2 regions of the Mesobacillus thioparans genome follow, and region 2 is predicted to be linked to the other one. Evidence: riboswitches for the same ligand, from Rfam matches in the RefSeq annotation. Region 2 holds a riboswitch; the other holds the start of a gene.
What was found. Region 2 has a riboswitch for S-adenosylmethionine ahead of ACNAZ4_RS05090 (methionine biosynthesis PLP-dependent protein). Riboswitches for the same ligand answer to the same signal wherever they lie in the genome.
Positions count from the first base shown of each region.

Region 1: it holds a riboswitch for S-adenosylmethionine, as region 2 does, so the genes downstream of both, ACNAZ4_RS11305 (methionine ABC transporter ATP-binding protein) here and ACNAZ4_RS05090 (methionine biosynthesis PLP-dependent protein) in region 2, are expected to answer to the same signal.

Region 1 covers NZ_CBCSFH010000006.1:924-12,109, reverse strand. The annotation lists gene ACNAZ4_RS11320 (methyl-accepting chemotaxis protein) at 1-1,241, shown strand, start outside; gene ACNAZ4_RS11315 (chromate transporter) at 1,601-2,176, shown strand; gene ACNAZ4_RS11310 (chromate transporter) at 2,173-2,703, shown strand; SAM riboswitch class I at 2,846-2,950, shown strand; gene ACNAZ4_RS11305 (methionine ABC transporter ATP-binding protein) at 3,025-4,038, shown strand; gene ACNAZ4_RS11300 (methionine ABC transporter permease) at 4,028-4,693, shown strand; gene ACNAZ4_RS11295 (MetQ/NlpA family ABC transporter substrate-binding protein) at 4,712-5,539, shown strand; gene ACNAZ4_RS11290 (DUF445 domain-containing protein) at 5,726-6,985, shown strand; gene ACNAZ4_RS11285 (DoxX family protein) at 7,057-7,557, opposite strand; gene ACNAZ4_RS11280 (DoxX family protein) at 7,748-8,263, opposite strand; gene ACNAZ4_RS11275 (MFS transporter) at 8,651-9,838, shown strand; gene ACNAZ4_RS11270 (MBL fold metallo-hydrolase) at 10,033-11,186, shown strand, end outside.
Region 2 covers NZ_CBCSFH010000002.1:116,216-127,401, reverse strand. The annotation lists gene metH (methionine synthase) at 1-64, opposite strand, end outside; gene ACNAZ4_RS05100 (bifunctional homocysteine S-methyltransferase/methylenetetrahydrofolate reductase) at 45-1,907, opposite strand; gene metC (cystathionine beta-lyase) at 1,907-3,088, opposite strand; gene ACNAZ4_RS05090 (methionine biosynthesis PLP-dependent protein) at 3,085-4,200, opposite strand; SAM riboswitch class I at 4,336-4,447, opposite strand; gene ACNAZ4_RS05085 (M4 family metallopeptidase) at 4,620-6,206, opposite strand; gene ACNAZ4_RS05080 (carbon starvation CstA family protein) at 6,524-8,266, shown strand; gene ACNAZ4_RS05075 (cory-CC-star protein) at 8,323-8,586, shown strand; gene ACNAZ4_RS05070 (ArsA family ATPase) at 8,598-9,560, shown strand; gene ACNAZ4_RS05065 (hypothetical protein) at 9,642-10,319, shown strand; gene ACNAZ4_RS05060 (thermonuclease family protein) at 10,405-11,186, shown strand, end outside.

The sequences.
Region 1 (11,186 bases), on a different contig from region 2:
TGAATGATCTGTATCTCTTGAATATCCAGGTGAATGATTATTACGATTATCTTCAGAAGGATTTGAAGAACCAGATTCAATTCATTATCCTTTCGGCAATCATCGGCAGCATACTGCTTGTTCTTGTTGCCGGGGGAATCGGGATCAGGCTGACGAGCTCGATCACAAGGCCGTTGAAGCAGATTGCCATCAATGCCCAGGAAATCGCCAAGGGTAACTTAATGATTGAAAAAGTCCCATATAAGCATAAGGACGAGCTGGGGACCTTGAATGAGTCCTTCGACATGATGGCGGCTCAATTGACGTCCTTGCTGCAAAAAGTGAACAGGGCCAGCAAGGAAGTAGAAGATTTTGCAGAGGGAATCGAACAGGAAAATGTAGCGCTTACCGAGATTTCGAATCAGGTCGCTGTTTCGACGGATGAGCTATCAGCAGGTGCCCAAACCGTCTCGGAAGATCTCCAGCAATCCGTTGAGCTGATTGACGAAATGGATAAAGAAATCATGCTGAACTTGGACTACAGCCAGGAGTCTTCCTCATATAGCCAGGAAGCGGTGGAAGCGATTGGTGAAGGCAGAAAGGCAATTGAGGGGCAAAAAGTATTGATTACAGAAAACAAAGCGGCTTCCTATTCCATCCAGACAGCAACGGGCAAGTTTGTTGGTTATGCTGCAAAAATCGAAGACATGGCCAAATCCGTTTCGGCAATCGCAGCCCAGACCAATCTGCTTGCATTGAATGCAGCAATCGAAGCGGCAAGGGCTGGAGAGGCTGGAAAAGGATTTGCGGTCGTTGCATCAGAAGTCAGGAAGCTGGCTGAAGAGTCAAACCTGGCCACAACGCAAATTTTCGATATGGTCAACCTATTGAAGTCGGGTCTCGACGAAATCGGGGAAGCGGTGAACAAAGGCGGCGTCATCGCTGATGAGCAAATGGAATCGATGAACCTGACAATGTCAGCTTTTGAAAATATAGAAGCCAGAGTCAGCGGCATCTCGGAAAAAATCGTGCAGCTTGTGAAAGGAACGGAAGCCTCCAAGGAGCTGGGAGCAAAGGTCCTGCACAATGTTGAATCCATCAGTGCTGTCGTCGAAGAAACAGCAGCTGGAAGCGAAGAAATTTCAGCTTCCACAACGGAACAATTAACGGCATTCGGCAACCTTTCGAAAAAGGTAACAGAGTTGAGGAAACTGACCAACGAATTGAACGAATCAGTTTCTATTTTTAAGTTTAATAAATGATTTTAAGAGTATCATGGCCTGGAGCTGTGATACTTTTTTTATGGGGATGAAAAGCGAAGAATTAATTGCAAAATCGGTACTTGGTCGAATTAATTGAAAAAGTGGTCGGAATATCGGGGAATGTGGCCGAAATAATCAAAAATGTGATCGAATAAATGAAAAAATCGCCAGAATATTGAATTATGGAGCAAATCAAAGCCTGAGAAATGGCAGAAATAATGGTGAATGCTGCCCAAAGACGATATAATTCCTTGAATTTGACATGCAGTTTCAAATATATGAGTCTATAATAAAATAAAAGAAATAAGAATTATAGAAAGCGACTGCATACGGCTAAAAACAGAAGAGAAGGTGAAGTTTTGAAACAAAGAGATTTATTCCTGGCATTTTTTCGCGTGGGAATCCTTGGTTATGGCGGCGGGCCGTCATCGATTCCGCTTGTACATAAGGAAGTGGTAGATAAATATAAATGGATGGACTCTGATGAGTTCGGTGATATTCTTGCTTTGGGAAATGCGCTCCCTGGTCCGATCGCGACGAAGATGGCAGGCTATATCGGCTATCGAGTGGGCGGAGTCGTGGGAATGATCAATGCCCTGGCCGCAACGATGGTCCCGACAATCGTCCTGATGATTTTCCTGCTTACTGCCCTGAATTCATTCAAAGATCAGCCCTGGGTAAAAGGAATGGCCGATGCTGTCGTACCGGTCGTTGCCGTCATGCTCGCTGTCCTGACCTGGGACTTCATCAAGAAATCGGGGAAATCGAAGCTTGGCTGGGCTTGGACAGCTGTTGCGCTGATTGCCAGCCTGGTGCTGCTCCAAATCCTGAATGTACATCCTGCAATTTTAATTTTCATCCTGCTGCTTGGGGCTTTATTAAAAAAAGACTCTTCACCATCTGAACAAAAACAAATGGGAGGGGAGCAAAAATGATCTATTTCCAGATATTTTTAGCGTTTTTCATTCCCGGTATTTTAGGCTACGGCGGCGGTCCTGCCTCGATCCCGTTGATTGAAAATGAAGTCGTCGACCGATATGACTGGATGACGGTCAATGAATTCAGTGAAGTACTCGCGATGGGCAATGCACTCCCGGGACCGATCGCGACGAAGATGGCCGGGTATATTGGCTATTCAGAAGGAGGAATCCTCGGCGCCATTGTCGGTGTGTTTGCAGCCGTGGCACCATCGCTGATCCTGATGATCGGTCTGCTGGGACTGCTGATGAAATACAAGGATTCCCCTCGTGTCAAAAGGCTGACAATCATCGTCCGTCCTGTGATTGCCGTGCTCCTTGGAGTCATGACCTATGATTTCTTTTTCTCCTCCTATGAAGGTGTCGGCATGACACAGACCATCCTGATCGGCGGAATCAGCTTCGTCCTGATGGAGAAACTGAAGGTGCACCCGGCCTATGTGATCGCTGGTGCGCTCGTCTATGGAGCCCTTGTTTTAGCTTAAACAAGGGTTTTTCTTTTGAAAATAAATTCTCTTACAGCCACAACGGTGTAAACGATTTCAATGGAAATCATTGAAAAAAACTTTGTTGACAAATATATCAGATAGTTTTAATATTTCAATTATCGAAACGAACTTAATAAGTTACTTATCAAGAGAGACTGAGGGATTAGGCCCGATGACGTCCGGCAACCTCCTTTATGGAAAGGTGCCACTTCCTGCAGAATGGTTTCATTCTGAAAGATAAGTCGTATAGATATTTACGATGCCTCTTTCTTTGAATGAAAGAGGCTTTTTTTATTGAGAGAAAACGGGGGTGCAAAAATGATTGAAGTGAAGAGCCTGGTCAAGGTATATGAAACGAAAAAGGGATCGGTGACAGGTGTTGAAGATGTTTCGTTAAAAGTAGAAAAGGGCGAAATTTACGGGATTGTCGGATATAGCGGAGCAGGCAAGAGTTCTTTGCTGAGATGCCTTAATCTCCTAGAGAAGCCCACATCGGGAGAGATTTATATTGATGGCGTGGAGCTCACCTCTTTAAGCAAGGGCGAGCTAAGGAAAGCCCGTTTGAAAATTGGGATGATTTTTCAACATTTCCATCTTGTAAGCGCAAAGACAGTCAGTGAAAATATCGCTTTTGCGCTAAAAGCTGCCGGCACTGCGAAAACAGAGATAAATGAGAGAGTGCTAGAGCTTTTACATATGGTGGGGCTTTCCGACAAGAAAGACGTCTATCCTGCCCAGTTGTCCGGCGGCCAGAAACAGCGTGTTGGCATAGCCAGAGCGCTGGCGAATAATCCATCAGTCCTGCTATGCGATGAAGCAACCTCCGCTCTTGACCCAAGCACGACCCGCTCTATTTTATCTCTACTTAAAAAGATTAATAGAGAGTTAGGAATCACAATCGTGCTTATAACGCATGAAATGGAAGTGGTCAAGACGATTTGCGACCGGATGGCCGTGATGCAGGATGGAAAAATCATCGAAGAGGGAAATGTCTACGATATTTTTGCCAATCCACAGGAGCCGCTGACAAAGGATTTCGTCAACTCCATCCTTCAATTCGAATTGCCGGAAAGACTGAGGAAGGAGCGGGAAGGTAAATTGATCAAGATCTATTTCCAGGGCGAGATTGCCGAGCAGGGTGTCATCTCGGATGTATTCCAAAAATTCAAGGTGAGGGGAAACATCCTCCACGGAAAAATCGAGTATATCCAGGAGATCCCACTAGGGATTTTCATTATGGAAGTTTCGGGCGAGACCCTTGAAATCGACAGGGCCATTGACTATATCGCATCAAGGACAAGAAATCTGGAGGTGATTGAAGATGCTGCTTGATAACCTGGTCGCACTGCTGCCGGAACTGAATAAGGCATTCTTTGAAACAATCTATATGGTCGGCATCTCCATCCTTGTTTCGATCATTGTTGGGCTGCCGACAGGGGTTCTTCTTTTTGTCACCGATAAAGGCCTGTTCCTTGAAAACCAGCTTTTTAAAAATATTGCCGGTTTCATCGTCAATATGATCCGGTCGGTTCCGTTCATCATCCTGTTGATCGCCCTGCTGCCGCTTGCGAATTTAATCGCCGGCACGACAATCGGGCCGACAGCCGCATCCGTTTCATTGTCTGTTGCGGCGATTCCGTTCTTTGCGAGAATCGTCGAGCAAAGCTTGCGCGAAATCGATAAAGGGGTCATCGAGGCAGCGGTGGCCACCGGAGCTACTCCGTGGATGATCATCAAGGATGTCCTGATTCCGGAGGCGAAGCCGGGAATCGTCCAGGGTGTCACCATCACGATCATCAGCCTTGTGGCCTACTCGGCAATGGCGGGGATTGTTGGCGGCGGCGGAGTCGGTGACCTGGCAATCCGTTTCGGTTATTACCGTTACGACAATACCATCATGATTACAACAGTGATTATCCTGATATGCCTTGTCCAGCTGATCCAGTTTGGCGGCGACAGGATTGCTAAATTAGTAGACAAAAGATAAAAATTGGGGGTTATTAAAATGAAGAAATTATTGTTCTCTTTACTGTTACTTTTATCAATCGGGTTGTTGGCTGCATGCGGCAGTGACTCAGCCTCAGGCAGCGATGCGAAGGCTGACAAAAAGCAAGTTACATTCGGAGCGACATCAGGGCCATACAGCGATATGGTCACAAAAGGCATCAAGCCTCTGCTTGAGAAAAAAGGGTATGAAGTGAAAGTGGTCGAATTCAGCGATTACATCCAGCCAAACCTGGCTCTGTCAAAAGGGGATCTTGACGCGAACCTGTTCCAGCACAAGGTGTACATGGAAAACTTCGCAAAAGAACACGATCTTGAGCTGTCTGAAGTGATTGTCGTCCCAACAGCGCCAATGGGGATTTACTCAAAGAAGTTCGATTCACTGGATGAAGTCGCAGAGGGTTCGGCCATCGCGATTCCAAACGATCCAACCAATGCAGCGCGTGCCTTCCTGATCCTTGAGGATGCCGGCCTGATCAAGCTTGATCCTAATGCTGATCCGCTAACTGTTTCTGAAAAAGATGTTAAAGATAATGTCAAGAACCTGCAGTTCAAGCCAATCGAAGCAGCACAGCTTCCAAGAGCCGTCGAAAGCGTTGACCTGTCGGCTGTACCCGGCAACTTCGCCCTCGCAGCAAAAATGGATCTGTTGACTGCGCTTCAGCTTGAAAACATGCCTGATCAGTATCGCAATCGTGTCGTCATTAACACCAAGGACCAGGATGCCCAATTTACAAAGGACATCAAGGAAGTCGTCGAGTCTGATGAGTTTGAAAAAATCATCGATAATGATTTCAAAGGTTTTGGAAAGCCAGAGTGGATGGAGTAAGAGTGTGAAATAAGGAAGTCCCAGCAGCCGATGCTCCTGGGACTTTTCCTTTTTTATAGCTTTCCCCCCTATAAATTGGGTAAAATATTGAAGAGGCTCTTTTCCAGAATTCACATACAAGATGGGGAACAGAAGCGAGCTTCAGAACTACACAAGTTTCAATCAAACAGTAACAGAGGGAGATATATGGATAAACGAAATAACAGATCTAGACATTTGGCAGCTATTTCACTGGCGATTATGGGTGCGGGTTTCCTCGCGATGATTCCTTTTCAGGATTCGCTGATCGGGAAATTGCTGATGGGCGGTTTTGAGGCCGGTCTTGTCGGCGGACTCGCTGACTGGTTTGCTGTGACGGCGCTGTTCAGGCATCCGCTCGGCATCCCGATTCCGCATACGGCACTTTTGCCGAAAAACCGTGATAAAGTAACGCGCGCATTAATCAATATGCTTGAGAATGACTGGCTCACGAAAGAAAGCATCATGGAAAAGTTCAAGCAGATTCATATTTTGGATAAAATTTTTGAGACGGTCGAGAAGGAGCTTCACTCTGAATCTGTGAAAAACAGTATCCAGGCGTTCAGTCTGGATGTCGCAAGGAAAGTGGATGTTGAAAGATTTGCTCCAGCCATCGAACAAGAAATCAAGGGCTTCCTTTTATCGGCGGATTCTTCCGAGTTACTACAAAAGGCTTCCGACCATATCCTGGCGAAGCAATATGATTCAGCTGCATTTGACTATGTCCTGCAAGAGACGGAAAAATGGGCGTCACAGGCTGAAGCGAAAATGGTGCTTGGCAAGCTTGGAAAGCAGGCAATCGATACAACTGAAGCGGATGGTCTCATGAAATTCGCGATTCAATCATTCAGCAATATGATCACCGAAGAAAAGGTCGGCAATATTTTGCAATCATTCATTTTAAAAAGAATGAAAAACCTGCAGCAGGATGATAACCGATACCGCCACATGATCTTGGATAAAATCCGCAAAGAGCTGGGTGGCATCAGTGAGCGTGAAGCCCTTATGACTGAAATCCAGTCCTGGAAAAATAAAATGGTCGAGGAAATGGATTTAACAGGACAGATCAAGGGAGTCCTGGCCAAGTCAAAGGATCGTGTGATTGTGCTTATCGAAAAGGACAGTTTTGTGGATGACACGATCACTCCACTTGTGAAAAAATTCATCGAGGAAATCAGAGCGGATGACGAGAAAGTAGCAGCAATCGAAAGCTGGCTGCATGCGAAAATTGCCGGGCTGATTGAAAGGAACCATTCAAAGATCGGGAAGCTTGTCAGAGAAAACCTGGATAAGCTTGATACGGAAACACTCATTGACATGATGGAAAACAATGTCGGGAAAGACCTGCAATGGATCAGGGTCAATGGCGCGGTTTGCGGCTTCCTGATCGGCCTTGGATTAACCGTCTTCAAACTCATTGTCATGTGAATGTGAGACCAATTAGAGCATCGACATGGAATGAAAAAAGCCTCCTGAGTTCACTCAGGAGGCTTGCTTATTCATTTCGTTGCTGCTTTGTTCCTAAAGATTGTTTTACGGATGAATGGGATCACCCAATGGTCCAAACCATATCGTCCTGCGTTATACCCTGCGAACAGGAGGATGAAGCCGAAGAAGATGTCTGTTGGGTTATGGGATACGGTTCCTGCAAGGAAGAAGCTGAAGTTCATGATCAATCCGAAGAACATTGCTGCTGTTGTCAGACAGCCGAGAATCAGGCCCAAACCAACCAGGAATTCACCGACAGGAACGATGAAGTTGAAGAAGTCAACATTTGGAAGTGCGAAGTTTTCCAGAAAAGATACATACCATCCATAAACAATTCCATCTGGACCTTTGACGGGGTTGGCAATGGCGTTAGTTAAATACCCTGTTGCATCAAATCCCTCTCCGGTCAATTTTCCCCATCCGGCTGTCATCCAGTTGTATCCAAGCCAGATCCGAATGATTGTCAGCAGGCCAGCTGCGACATTGTTTTCCCTTAACCAATTCGCGAACATATGAATCGCTTCCCTTCAAAATGACTGATATTTGATTACACTACACTATATTGGTTTTCTGTATTATGATGAGTGCTTGAGAACGCTGTTCACAAAATAGCAATAACATATTGTCAGGATTTTGAACGAGGAAGGATTTCAAAGCCAAGAAAAAGAGCCTGCATGACACAGGCTCTTTCAGACTTTTAAGTTAAACGGCTTTATGTGCAGTTTCCGGTTCCCTTTTTAAAACAGTCTTGCGGATGAAAGGAACCACCCAGCGGTCTAAACCGTATTTGCCAGCATTGTAGCCAGCGAACAGAAGGATGAAGCCGAAGAAGATGTCAGTTGGGTTATGAGATACAGTGCCTGCAAGGAAGAAACTGAAGTTCATCACAAGTCCGAAGAACATAGCAGCAGTAGTCAAGCAACCAAGGATCAATCCAAGACCGATCAGGAATTCACCAAGCGGAACGATGAAGTTGAACAGGTCGACATTCGGAAGTGCAAAGTTTTCAAGGAAGTTCACATACCATCCATAAACCATGTGTCCGTCTGGACCTTTCACCGGATTGGCAACCGCATTTTTCAGATAGCCAGTAGCATCGAACCCTTCACCAGTCAATTTTCCCCAACCAGCAGTCATCCAGTTATATCCGAGCCATACCCTTATGACAGTCAACAGGCCAGCAGCAATATTGTTTTCTCTTAACCATTTCGCTAACATCTAAATCGCTTCCCTTCAAAAATAAGTAAATATTGATTACACTTACAATATATCAGAATCCGAAAGAAAGATGAGAGAATTGTGAATCTGTTCACAAAACCGCAACAACAAATTGACAGAATATTGAACACGATTCTTTTTTAAAGGCTCTTTTATCAACTTTGTTGCTATTGCCTACAAAATAGGATTGTATTATCTAAGATTATTCACGCAATTAAAGCTTATTATGAGAAAAGAGCTTGCAAACTTAGTACCGACATATAAAATGACTATAATCACGTTAAAATCGGCTTTAGGATTTTAACAACAATCTTTACGATAACAGCCTTTTTAAAGGAAGAAGTGGCAACAGTGCCTTAAAAATTAAGTCAGAAAGGATGAAAGCAGATGGATCAATCAGCAAAAGGAGCTCAACAAAATCAGGGCACTGAAAAAATATGGAGCAAGGATTTCTTGTTTATATTCCTGGCAAATTTCTTTATTTTCCTGGGATTTCAAATGACATTGCCTACCATTCCGCTATTTGTCGAGCATTTGGGTGGAAATGACCAGTTGATCGGTTTTGTCGTAGGAATTTTCACGTTTTCAGCATTGCTCGTTCGGCCATTTGCCGGCCGGATGCTGGAAACGAAAGGGAGAGGGTTCATTTACCTGATAGGACTGGTCATCTTCGTGATTTCTGTCGGCTCGTTTGGGTTTGCATCCGGAATCGCCTTTCTGTTTTTCATGCGGATTATCCAGGGGGTTGGCTGGGGATTTTCGACGACAGCATCCGGTACGATCGCAACGGATTTAATTCCGCCTCGGCGCAGAGGAGAAGGAATGGGATACTTCGGGCTCTCCGGGAACGTTGCACTCGCGATGGGGCCGACGCTTGGTCTTGCCCTTGCTGCAGCGATCACATTCAAGCAGTTATTTTTAATCAGCGCCGTTCTGGGCCTTGCTGCATTCCTCCTAGCTTCGAGGATCACCTATAAAAAGGCGGAGAAAGCAGAAGAAGACACAGTGAAGCGCAGATGGGATGTATATGAAAAGTCTGCCCTGCAGCCGTCCTTCCTGTTATTGTTCATAACCATCACCTTTGGAGGCATCGCTTCATTCCTGCCGCTTTACTCAGCGCAGAAGGGAATCGCCGGGATCGAGTGGTACTTTTTCATTTTTGCGATGACCTTGATGCTGTCCAGGTCATTTGCCGGCCAGCTTTATGATAAAAAAGGACATGGTGCAGTCTTCCTGCCTGGAACACTTTTAATCCTGATTGCCATGATCCTCCTGGCCTGGCTGCCGAACAGCCTGGTGATGTTCATTGCAGCGGGCCTGTATGGATTCGGTTTTGGTTCCGTCCAGCCCGCATTGCAGGCGTGGGCTGTCCAGGATGCTCCGATGAACAGGAAAGGGATGGCGAACGCCACCTTCTTTTCCTTTTTCGATTTAGGTGTCGGTGTCGGTGCAATGGCTTTTGGCCAGATTGGCCACTGGCTTGGATATGGAAGCATCTATATCGCTTCTGCCATTTCCGTTTTTGCCTCGATCATTCTCTATATTTTGATGATGAAAAAGACCGCAAGAACCTAGACCTGCTTTCGCTTTGAAGCAGGTTCTTTTATTTGAAGAAGAGATTTTAACAGAGTAAAATACAGATATAGGTATATATTGGGTTTTAAACAGCACCCGGCGCTGGTATTTTTTTTGACTTTTAAAAAATATGGTACGGGGTATAACAGAGTATGTTCTTCATAAACCTATTAAAAAATGAAGGAGGAATTCTTATGTATTTTAAGTCGTTTTTTGATGACCAGCTTGCACATATGTCATACTTGATCGGCTGCCAGAGGACGGGCGAGGCGCTCGTCATTGACCCGGCAAGGAATATCCAGCCTTATCTGGATATTGCCAAAAAAGAAGAATTCACGATCTCTGCCGCAACTGAAACCCATATCCATGCGGATTATCTGTCAGGAGCAAGGGAGCTTGCCCACCACCATGGAGCAAAGCTGTATGTTTCCGATGAAGGGGATAAGGACTGGAAGTATCAATATGTCGACCAGTATGAGCATGAATTGCTGACTGAGGGATCGACTTTCAATGTCGGGAATATTCATTTTGAAGTGCTCCACACCCCTGGGCATACACCGGAAAGCATCTCATTCCTGCTGACGGATAAGGGCGGCGGCGCCAATGAACCGATGGGCATCTTCACGGGCGACTTCCTGTTTGTAGGCGATGTCGGCCGTCCGGATTTACTCGAAAAAGCGGCAGGCATCAAGGATACCTCGATGGCAGGAGCCCGCCAGATGTTCGAATCCCTCCGGAAAGTGGAAAAGCTGTCTGACTTCCTGCAAGTATGGCCAGCACACGGAGCAGGAAGCGCATGCGGAAAATCCCTTGGCGCTGTCCCGATGTCGACTCTGGGTTATGAGAAAAAATTCAACTGGGCTTTCCAGATCAAAGAAGAGGATCAATTTGTTGAGGAGCTGCTAGCCGGACAGCCGGAGCCTCCGAAATACTTCGCCCAGATGAAAAAGCTGAACAAAGAAGGCCCTGAATTGCTCAGACGCGAGGAAACCCCTAAAGTGGCACTGTCCGACACAGGAGATGCTGCAGTGGTAGATACCCGGCCGGCAAGTGAATTCGCTAACGGGCATGCTGAAGGAACAATCAACATTCCGTACAATAAATCCTTCACAAACTGGGCAGGCTGGCTGTTAAGCTATAACCAGGACATCGTATTGATCGCAGATCCGGAAAAACTGCCGGAAGTAAAAAAATCCCTGCAGTCAATCGGGCTGGATCAGGTAACAGGGTATGTCGATCCGAAAGAGCTCGGCGGAAGCCACGAGGAATACAAATCAGTAACCGCCAGTGAGGCAAAAGAACTGATGGAAGACGAAAACTACTTCGTCATCGACGTCCGCAACCAGAG
Region 2 (11,186 bases):
TTCCCATTGCACCATCCATGATGAGGATTTTTTGTTTCATCTGCTCAGTTAACAAGGTTGACATTTTGTTTCCTCCTCTTTAGAAGGCTGCTGTATTCATTGGCATATCCAGATAATTCGACACTCATTTCATAGTTCATGAAAGGGGTGATCAAATAGATCCCGTTAAATAGTTCAGCTGCAGCCTCAATCAAACCCTTCGTGATGGCAATGCCTTCTTTCTTGGATTGAAGGGGTTCGTTATTGAATTTCGCCATCGTTTCGAGTATTTCCTGTGAAATCTTGATGCCAGGAACTTCATTATGGAGAAATTCTGCATTCCTGCTGCTCGTAAGCGGCATCAGTCCAATATAGACAGGTGTATCCAGATGCTTTGTAGAATCATGGACCTCCAGAAGCATTTTTTCTGAGTAGACCGGCTGGGTTATGAAATAATCCGCACCGGCCCTGATTTTCTTTTCCATCCTCACGACAGCCTTATCAATAGATCGGACATTTGGATTAAAGGCAGCGCCGATGGAAAAGGCGCCTTTTTGTCCTAAATCTTTGCCAGAGTAGGAAAGTCCTGAATTGAACTGTTTGATCATCTCAATCAATTCAAAGGAAGAAACATCAAATACAGAAGAGGCTCCGGGAAAATCCCCTACACGGGCCGGGTCTCCGGTAACCGCCAGGACATCATGAAGGCCAAGGGTGTGAAGCCCCATTAAATGCGACTGCAGCCCAATAATGTTCCGGTCCCGGCAAGTAAGGTGCACAAGCGGCCGCATTCCGATTTTTTCTTTTACCAAATGGCCGATGGCGGCATTTGAAATTCTTGGTGAAGCAAGAGAATTATCTGCCAGTGTCAGGGCATCGATTCCTGTTTCTTTTAAAGCCTTCGCACCTTCAAAAAAACGAGTCGTATCAAGTTTCCGCGGAGAGTCCAGCTCGACAATCACAGAAGGTCGTTCTTTTACTAATTCATGCAGGGGAGCTTCTGGCCGTTTAACATCGACTGGAGCGACCAAAACCATGGATTTTTTTACCGTTGTTTTCTTATCCATTACTGGCTTCGAACCTTTTAGCTCATCAGCTAATGCTGCAATATGTTCCGGAGTGGTTCCGCAACAGCCGCCAATAAGCCTGACCCCCTGGTCACGGAAGCTGCGGGCCGATTTCCTGAAATATTCCGGGTCGCCCTCATAATGGAATTTTCCATCGGTGTAGGCTGGCAAGCCTGCATTGGGATAAGCAGATAGGAACGCTTTTGCCGGAAGCTCAACCTGTTCGAGACTTGAAATCATATGGTGGGGACCTAATCTGCAATTAAGTCCGACAATGTCAGCGCCAAGCTCCTCCAGTCTATTGAAAACTTCCTGAAGAGGAGTCTGGTCCTGCATGATGCCAATTTCCTGGAGCGATACCTGGGCAATGATCGGCAAATCTGTTTCCTTTCTGGCAATTTCAAGTACTGTCTCGATTTCTTCCATATCGTAAAAGGTTTCGAGCAACAGTCCGTCCACGCCTTCAAGAAGCAGGCAATAAAGCTGCTCCCTGAAGCTTCGCCTGATCTCTTCGATGGGGATGGCTGACGGTCTGATTCCGCGATTGCCGCCCATCGTACCAAGGACATTTGCTTCGCTGCCTGCAGCCTGGCGGGCGAGCCGGACTGCTGCGCTGTTGATTTCCTTTACCTGGTCTTCAAGACCATATCTTTCAAGTTTAATATAATTAGCAGCATACGTATTCGTCTGGATCAAATCGGCTCCAGCATTCATATATGCTTTATGGATTTTAACAATCGCTTCCGGCTGAGAGAGATTCAACTCTTCAAAACAGGTACCGGCTCCATAGGAATGGAGGAGCGTACCAATCGCTCCATCGGCTATTAAAATTTCATTTTCCATACGTTTCAGGAAATTCATTATAATCCCTCCCTGCTTGCAGCTGCCGTTTCGATCCCATACAAGGCCTGCTGAAAGTCTGAGATTAAGTCATCGGCGTTTTCAAGTCCTACCGAAAGACGGAGAAGACCATCACCGATTCCTCTCAGCTTGCGCTCTTCCGGCGGCATCGCAGCGTGTGACATTTTTGCGGGATAGGAGAGGATGGACTCTACCGCCCCGAGGCTGACTGCAAAGACTGGTAGTTTAACAGAATCAACAAATCCAGGAAGGAGAGCTTCATTTGCAAACTCAAAAGAAAGGACAGCCCCGGGACCAGCCGCTTGCTGAGCATGAAGGTAAGACTGAGGATGACTTTCCAGTCCTGGGTAAAAGACATTTTTTATTAAAGGCTGGTCTTTCAGAAAATCAGCAATCCTTCTTGCATTATCCTGTGATTGGTTCATTCTGACAGATAATGTCTTAATCCCTCTCATCACAAGCCAGGCATCCTGCACTCCAAGAACTGCCCCGAAGGAGTTCTGAAGTGCATATAGCCTGTTTGCCAATTGTTCATCCTTTACAACAGCCAGGCCAGCAACTGTATCACTGTGGCCGGACAGAAACTTTGTGGCGCTGTGAAGCACAATATCAGCTCCCAGTTCCAGCGGCCGCTGGAGGTAGGGGGTCATGAAGGTATTGTCCACAAAAGTATAGGCACCATGCTTTTTTGCAATTGAACTAAGGGCCTTGATATCCGTAATTTTTAACAAAGGATTGGAAGGTGTCTCTGCATACAGCAAAGCAGTGTTAGGGCAGATTGCCTGTTCCACGGCATCCAGGTCTGTCATGTCCACAAACGTGTGTTCAATCCCGAATCGGTTCAGCACCTGTGTCACCATCCTGTATGTACCGCCGTAAACATCCTCGGTGATTACCACATGATCTCCCTGCGAAAGCAGCATAAATGCAGTTGAAATCGCAGCCATACCAGATGAAAATGCAAATCCCCTGAGACCGCCCTCCAGTTCAGCGATTATATCCTCAAGCGCCTCCCTGGTAGGGTTCAGGCTGCGGCTGTAATCGTATTTTCCGAAATGATCGATTGAAGACTGATGAAAGGTAGAAGCATGCTGGATCGGGACACTCACTCCGCCAGTTGCAGGATCCACCTTATATTTGTTATGGAGAAGCTTGGTTTCGAAGGTATATGGATGGCTCATTTACCTCCAGCCTCCTCATATGCCTTTTTAAAAGCGGCTTCCAAATCCTCTATCAAATCTTCACAATCCTCAATTCCCACAGAGAATCGCAGCAGCCTGTCACAAACGCCGGTTTTTTCACGGACTTCAGCCGGAATATCAGCATGTGTCTGAGTAGCCGGGTAGGTGATGAAGCTCTCAATGCCTCCAAGGCTTTCTGCAAAAGTGATCGTGGAAAGGCTTTTCAAAAATGGATTTACGGTAGCAGGTGACTGGACTCGAAAAGAAATCATTCCGCCTCTGCCAGGATAAAGGACATCCTTTACAGCACCGTGATTCTCCAAGAATGCAACCAGCTTCCTGGCATTACGCTCATGACGCTCCATCCTTAATGACAATGTTTTCATGCCGCGGAGCAGAAGCCAGGAATCGAATGGACTCAACACCGCTCCGCCACCGTTGTGGTGGAGGAAGAGGGAATCACAGATTTTTTCTCCTCTGGCAACGATCAGTCCTGCGAGCACATCATTATGGCCGCCAAGATACTTCGTCGCACTATGGATCACAATATCCGCGCCTAGTGTCAATGGCTTTTGAAGAAGGGGAGTGTAGAAGGTATTATCCACGATCAGCAATATCCCGTTGTCTTTGGCAATTTTCGCAATCGCCTGGATATCGGCCTGTTCCATCAACGGGTTTGTCGGTGTTTCCACGAACAGTGCCTTCGTATTATGATTGATGGCTGCTTTGATTTCATTTAAATCGGACATGTCAGCGTATGTACTATTTAATCCCCACTTTTTGAATCCCTGCTCAAGAAGCCTGTATGTGCCACCATACAAATCTTTAGAGACAATCCATTCATCGCCAGACTGGAATAATGAGAGAACAGTCCAGATGGCCGCCATCCCTGAGCTGCAGGCATATCCGCGATCGCCTTCTTCAAGGTCCGCAATCGCTTTTTCCAATATTTCACGAGTAGGATTGCCAGTGCGGACATAGTCATAACCGCTGGACTGACCAATACCTTCATGACGGTATGCTGTCGTTAAGTAGATGGGCGGATTAACTGCACCAGTTGAAGTTTCACTCCTGTTGCCAAGCTGTGCTAACTTTGTATCAATTTTAACCAATATTCTCACTCCTAATGATTGATCGGCAGGAGGCAATTTTTGAATGGGAATTTTCGCTATTAAATTCATAGCGGAAAATTAAACAAAAAACAAAAAAGCCTTCTCAAGAAGAAGACTTTAAAAATGTCAGCCATCTTCTTATCTGCCAAGTTTTAAAAAAAACTTGCTGGAGTTAGCACCTTTTCAACAAAGTTGAAGGTTGCTGAAGCTTCATAGGGCCAGGACCCTCAGCTTCTCTGGATAAGATTACATATAATTGAATTATTAAATTTCTCTAAATATTACCGCTCTTCTATAAGATTGTCAATCATTTAATTAAAGCGGTGAAGTAATGGGGAGATAAAATCACCGCGGAATGGGAACCATATGAAAAGACTGGCTCTCTGAAACAAGAGCCAGTCTGATTAAATATGAAGCTATTAATTTACTCCCACTGCATCAAAAGCTTTATTGACAGCAGCTACCTCTGGGGAAGTTGATCCGTACAGGTCTTTAGCAGCTTGTACAGCTCCAGCACGTGCCTGGCTGAAGTTGGTTGAAGAAGTGTAATACACTGTGTTTGCACGATAGAAGATTGCACCCAATTTTTCAGTACCGACTCCTGATACTGTCACACCATAATGTGTGCCGCCCTGGCTAAGAAGGTAGGCTGCTTTGTTGATGATTCCACTGTTCGTATGGACACCGCCGTTATCAGAAGTTCCAGTATAACGCTTGGAATAGTGATCTGGATCGCCGTATTTTGTCGGGTCGCTCATGGAGCGGAGTGCATCACCGGCCTTGTTTGGTGTATAGATATCTTCACCGATTTCGAAATCAGGATTATTGTTGTCATGGAATTCAGCTAGTGTACCAAAGATATCAGAAATCGCTTCATTTAGTGCGCCTGATTCATACTGGTAAACAAGGTCGGAACTGAAATCTGTCACAGCGTGTGTCAATTCATGTGCCACAACATCAAGGCCACCTGAAAGAGGAATGAAGGTTGTGCCATCGCCGTCACCGTACACCATTTGCTGTCCGTTCCAGAATGCATTGTTGTAGCTTCGGCCATAATGGACACTTGACTTTAATGCTGCGCCTTTGTTGTCATACGAATTCCGGCCAAACTTGTTTTTATAGTAATCATAAGTCAGGCCTGCATAATAATGAGCATCGACCGCCGCACCATCATATTTTGCATTCAGGTTATTGTCAGCATCGGCCCATAGTGTACCAGGAGTTTGTTGACGGTTTTTCGCATCATAAGTGAAAACGCCATTTCCTCGGGTATTATCCTGCAGGTAATAAGAGCCATTTGAAAGAAGAGTATTCAATGATTTCTGGTCTCCGAGCACTCCCACACCAGAACCTACCGTATTGGTTCCACTTAAGGATGGATTGGTTTTGCCGGCAGTATGAATGGCATTGTACTTATTGATGATTTCACCTGTCACCGCATTGATGAAGTACTGGTAGTTACCTGGTTCAGGACTCAGGAAATTCAATGTCACATGGTAGGCATATACGGCCTGATCTTCTGCAGGATAAACAACCAATTCAGCAGATGGAGATGATTCATATTCTGGTTTGAAGCCCAAATCATTTTCAGCTGCTGTAATTGCATCTCTCTGTGATTTCTTATTTGAAGCCTTTACCAGTTTTCCTTCCAATCCCTTGCTGACTGTACCTGTGAAAACTTGTAGCACTCCTGCTTCATCGACGCGTGCAGCCTGGGTGGCTCCCCATACTGGCACTCCGTTGTATACTTGCTGTAGTCGGACTACATCTCCGCCAAGCTGATCTGCTTCCTGCGATTTGACTACGAAACTATCATTTGCATGGAGATTATATTTCCCTTTTGAATCCTTCAAATAACCAAGAACAATATCCTTTGCTGCTTTCTCGGAAGGGTTTGTAAGTTTGCCTGCAACAAATTCTGGCGCACCGTGGCTCTTCGTGAACTTCTTTGACGGAGAATCCGCTGATGGTGCAGCAAATCCCGTGGCTGCAACTAATCCGCTCATAGCTAAGCTTGCTGTTAAACCTAATGAGATGACTTTCTTCTTCAAATGAACTCCTCCTAAAATCAAATTCTAGCTAATAAAAATTAGTAGATTATCATAGTTATACTCCCATTATCTGAACATTTCAACAATAAAGTCTAAAAATGTCGAACAAGCATGTTGGGAAAATTTTCGGATGAAGATAGCGGTTTTAAATAAGGTACTTTTAAAAATAAGAGCTTTTTATAAAAAAGAAGTCAGAATTTATTGACTAATCAACTAATATATTTTTATTATTAAGTTGTAGTACCAACTCATAAAAAAGGAGGTTTAAATGAATGAATTCTTTATGGTTAGCTGTAATTGGAATGATTGTGTTTGCGATTGGCTATCGTTTCTATTCTAGGTGGGTAGCTGAAAAGATTTACCGTCTTGATCCGAACTATGTGACACCGGCACACCAGTATTCAGATGGCGTGGACTTTGTTCCGACAAAGAAAATGATCCTTTGGGGACACCATTTTACGTCTGTAGCCGGGGCTGCACCAATTGTAGGGCCGGCAATCGCAGTGTATTGGGGCTGGCTTCCTGCATTCCTGTGGGTTACTTTAGGCACGGTCTTTGCAGCAGGTGTGCACGACTTTGGAACTCTGGTCCTTTCCGTCAGGAATAAAGGGCAGTCAGTAGGAACCATCACAAACAAGCTGATTGGCAAACGTGCAAAAATCATGTTCTTATTCATTATTTTAATACTTGTATTGATGGTTAACGCTGTTTTCGCCTGGGTCATCGCCAACTTGTTTGTCAGCTTCCCGGCAAGTGTGCTATCTGTATTCCTGCAGATTCCGCTTGCAATCTGGATTGGCTACGCAGTTTACAAAAAGAAAAAAGGAATGCTCCTGCCTTCCTTGGTCGCACTTGCCGTCATGTATGGCGCCGCTATACTGGCGAGCCGTGTGCCGGCATTGCAAATTGATCTTGTGAAATATTTTGGCGGGGCGGATAACACTGTCATGTTTGGGCTGAGCGGAGTATCCATGGCTTTCCTGGTCTGGATTATCGTGCTGATGGTTTATGTTTACATCGCTTCAACTTTGCCGGTCTGGAAGCTTTTGCAGCCGCGTGATTATATCAATTCACACCAGCTGGTTGTAGGCTTATTCATCCTTTATGCAGGCCTTGTTTTCCTTCAGCCTGATGTTACTGCTCCAGCAATGAATGCAGCGGCAACGGATGTTTCCTGGTTCCCATTATTGTTCATTACGATTGCTTGCGGAGCCATCTCAGGGTTCCATGGACTCGTTTCTTCAGGAACATCTTCCAAGCAGCTGGAAAAAGAAACGGACGCCCGCTTTGTTGGTTATGCTGGTGCAGTTGGTGAAGGGATCCTTGCCTTGATCGCCATCATCGCCGTTGTCACTGTATTTGCGACAAAAGCTGATTTCACAGCTGCATACTCAAGCTTTGCTGCGGCAAGCTCAGGCGGCCTTGGCAACTTCATTAATGGTGCTGCCCAGCTCGCGACTGGAATCTGGATTCCTGCAGACATTGCCAGGACAATTGTATCTATTATTGTCGTCAGCTTTGCTGCTACCACTCTTGATACTTCAGTAAGGTTAATGCGTTACATCATTGCGGAAATTGGAAGTGAATACAATATCCAGGCTTTAACTAAGACTCACGTCGCTACGACTGTCGCGGTTGTATCCAGTGCGGCGCTCGTTTTACTGCCAAAAGGACCAAACGGATTTGGTTCAGGCGGATATTTATTGTGGCCATTGTTCGGAACGAGCAACCAGCTTCTCGCAGGAGTCAGCCTGCTTCTGATTTCCATCTGGCTGAAGCGACAGGGAAGAAACTATCTTGTCACCTTCATCCCAATGGTATTTGTCTTCTTCATGACACTTTGGGCCATGATCCAGCAGGTCGTTTTCCAGTGGTCTGGTTATGGAGGCGGAGAGCTGAATATGCTGCTTTTCGGCATAGGCGGCCTGATTTTGATTTTTGTTTTCTGGATCATCATCGAGGCAATCACAGCCTTCAGCAGGAATAATCCACCGCCAATGACTAAGGAAATGTAATGAAAAGGAGGCCGGGCGACCGGTCTCTATTGTTATTTTTGCGAGGAGGGAAAAGAATGGGGTTTTTCGAACAATTCAAACGTGCCATTCATTTGTATGATGAAATCCTGAAGCAGCCCCATAGAACAGAAATTGCCCGGGAGTTAAGGGACGAAGAGGATTTGTTCATGCTGCTTTGCTTTTCAGAAATGTTGGGACTGCCTAACCCGGCTTTTTACTATACCCTGGAACTCTACCCAGTCATCATCGAGAGATTCCATGATTGGCATCTGAGGGCGGGCATGGAGAAATCCCCGCTGGATGGAATACGCTGCTGTTAGGAGGAGATTGTATGGATTTGCTTGAGAAGAAAATTTATTTTATCGGGGGAAAAGGCGGTGTTGGCAAAAGCACAACGTCAGCAGCAATGGCGCTTTTACTTGGGAAAAAAAGAAAAAAGGTGCTGCTTGTTTCAACCGATCCCGCCCATAACACGGGGGATTTATTCCATAAAAATTTCAGCGGCGGAAAAATTGAAAGAGCCACAAACAATCTGGATGTACTCGAGATTGACTCAGAACAGGAATCCAGAAATTATATAAATGGAGTAAAAGGGAATCTGAAAGGGCTGGTCAAAGCGACCATGCTCGACGAGGTAAACAGACAGATTGATATGGCAGCCGCTTCCCCGGGAGCAGAGGAAGCAGCATTATTTGATAAAATCACTTCGCTGATACTAGAGGAAATTGCAAATTATGATGCAATCGTATTCGATACAGCGCCAACAGGTCATACAATCAGGCTCTTAACTCTCCCTGAATTGATGGGTGTCTGGATGGACGGGCTTTTGGAGCGGAGAAAAAAAGTGAATGAGAATTACGCACAGTGGATGAATGACGGCGAAATCACTGAGGATCCTTTATATGACAAGTTAAATGAACGAAAAACACGTTTTAAGCGTGTCCGGGAACTTCTGCTTGATGAATCTCGAACAGAGTATATATTCGTCCTGAATGCTGAACGGCTGCCAATACTTGAAACCGCCAAGGCAATCGACACTTTGCATCAGCATGGAATCCATGTCAATTCAATCGTTGTCAATAAAGTGATCCCCGAGGAAGCAGATGGCAAGTTCATGGAACAAAGAAGAACGAACGAAAAAGTCTACCTCGATGAAATAAATGAGAAATTCGAACATGAGAGAAAAATCTTCCTGCCGCTCCTTGAACACGATATTTCATCTTTGGCCAACCTTGAACATATTTCAGGTCTTTTAGGCGCCCAGATTGAAACTTTAGCTATTCATCATCAATAGCGTTTTCGCTTCAATGATTAGGGTTATATATCTATATGGATAAAAATTGAAACAATTGCTGAAATGAAAGGGGCTCGAAGAATGAGACGGATTTTTCCCGGTTCGATTACAACTTATAGCCAGTTCGGACATTTGAAAGTCCCTAAAAGCTTAAATAATGTTTGCCCTGTTTGCAAAGAGAAAGTGGAATTCGTTCTCAAATCGACTTATCAGAGCAGCAAACATGGATTAATGACTGAAAGTGCCTGTCCTTCTTGCAAAAAAAGTATTCCGTTTATCATCCTTACAAAAGAAAATGACACGCATCCTGATGTGTACATATATGATCCACATCGATCGACAGACGCGTTAAGCCAGATCGAACATATACCTGGAATGCCTGAAGAGTTAATCCGGGCATACAAATCCGCCGTCAGCGTCTACCTGTCGAAAGAAAATCTGGCGACTGCAGTTTTGGCTAAAAGGGTTTTGGAAAATGTATTGAAAAATTTCCTTGCAGACAAAGCGAATGGCCAACCGCTTGACAAGCAGCTCGAACTTCTGCCAGAACATATCAATTTAGTTAAGTCAGTCACTTCATTAAGTCCGCTGATGGCTTCAGATAAAGAACTTCATCGAATGCTAGAGCTTGAAGCAGAAATGGATGATGAAATGGCTGAATTAGTAATGAATCTGCTTGAAGATTTGATTCAATACCTGTTTGTATTACCGGGGAAAATAGAGATGACAAGAGAGCAAATCGAAAAGAAATTGATCTAAAATGAAACAGCTTCAGATGAGGCTGTTTTTTATTCAATCAGGATCTATTTTGGTATAGTAGGAGGGATTAAAAGGGGGAGCAGCAGTGGATTACAAAAATACGACGAGAATATTACTTGCCATCTTTATGGCATATTTTATTTTGCCAAATCTTGTTTCAGCCCATAATGGTTCTCGAGATGAACTTGGGGGCCATTTCCGTAATTCGGATTGCAAGTATTTCCTGCACGAACCGACTGCACTGGCAAAAAGCGCTGGTAACATAGATGAACTGATTCGCCTGATCCAGGAGTATAGCAGCAATTCTGCTTGTGCCGCAGGCCTTGATGAAGGAAAAATCGATCTGGAAGGATTTGCTTTCCAGGGAGAAGGAAGTAAAACTTCAAAGCCAGCCAAAGTACCAATTCCTGCCGCACCACCTGCGAATGGCAAATTGCAGCTTGGCTCAGCCTATGAAGCTCAGTTGGCAAAGTGCACTGACGGCGATACCGCTGTTTTTACCATAAACGGGAAAGACTATAAAACTCGTTTTCTATACATTGACACACCAGAAAGCACAAAGACGACGGAGCCATTTGGACCAGAGGCAGCTGATTATACATGTTCCTTTTTAAAACAAGGGAAGATCATTCTTGAAACAGACGGATCCAGCCTGTTCGATAGATATGATCGTCTCCTAGCCTGGGTGTGGGTAGGGGACAAACTTCACCAGGAAGAGATTACGAAAGCTGGCCTGGTAGAAGACTTCTATGACTACGGAAATTATAAATACGAAAACCGGATTTGGGCAGCGATGGATTTTGCAAAAGAAAATGGGAAAGGAATGTACGCCGGAAAAGGTGATAAAAATTCCCCCAAAGACTCTGC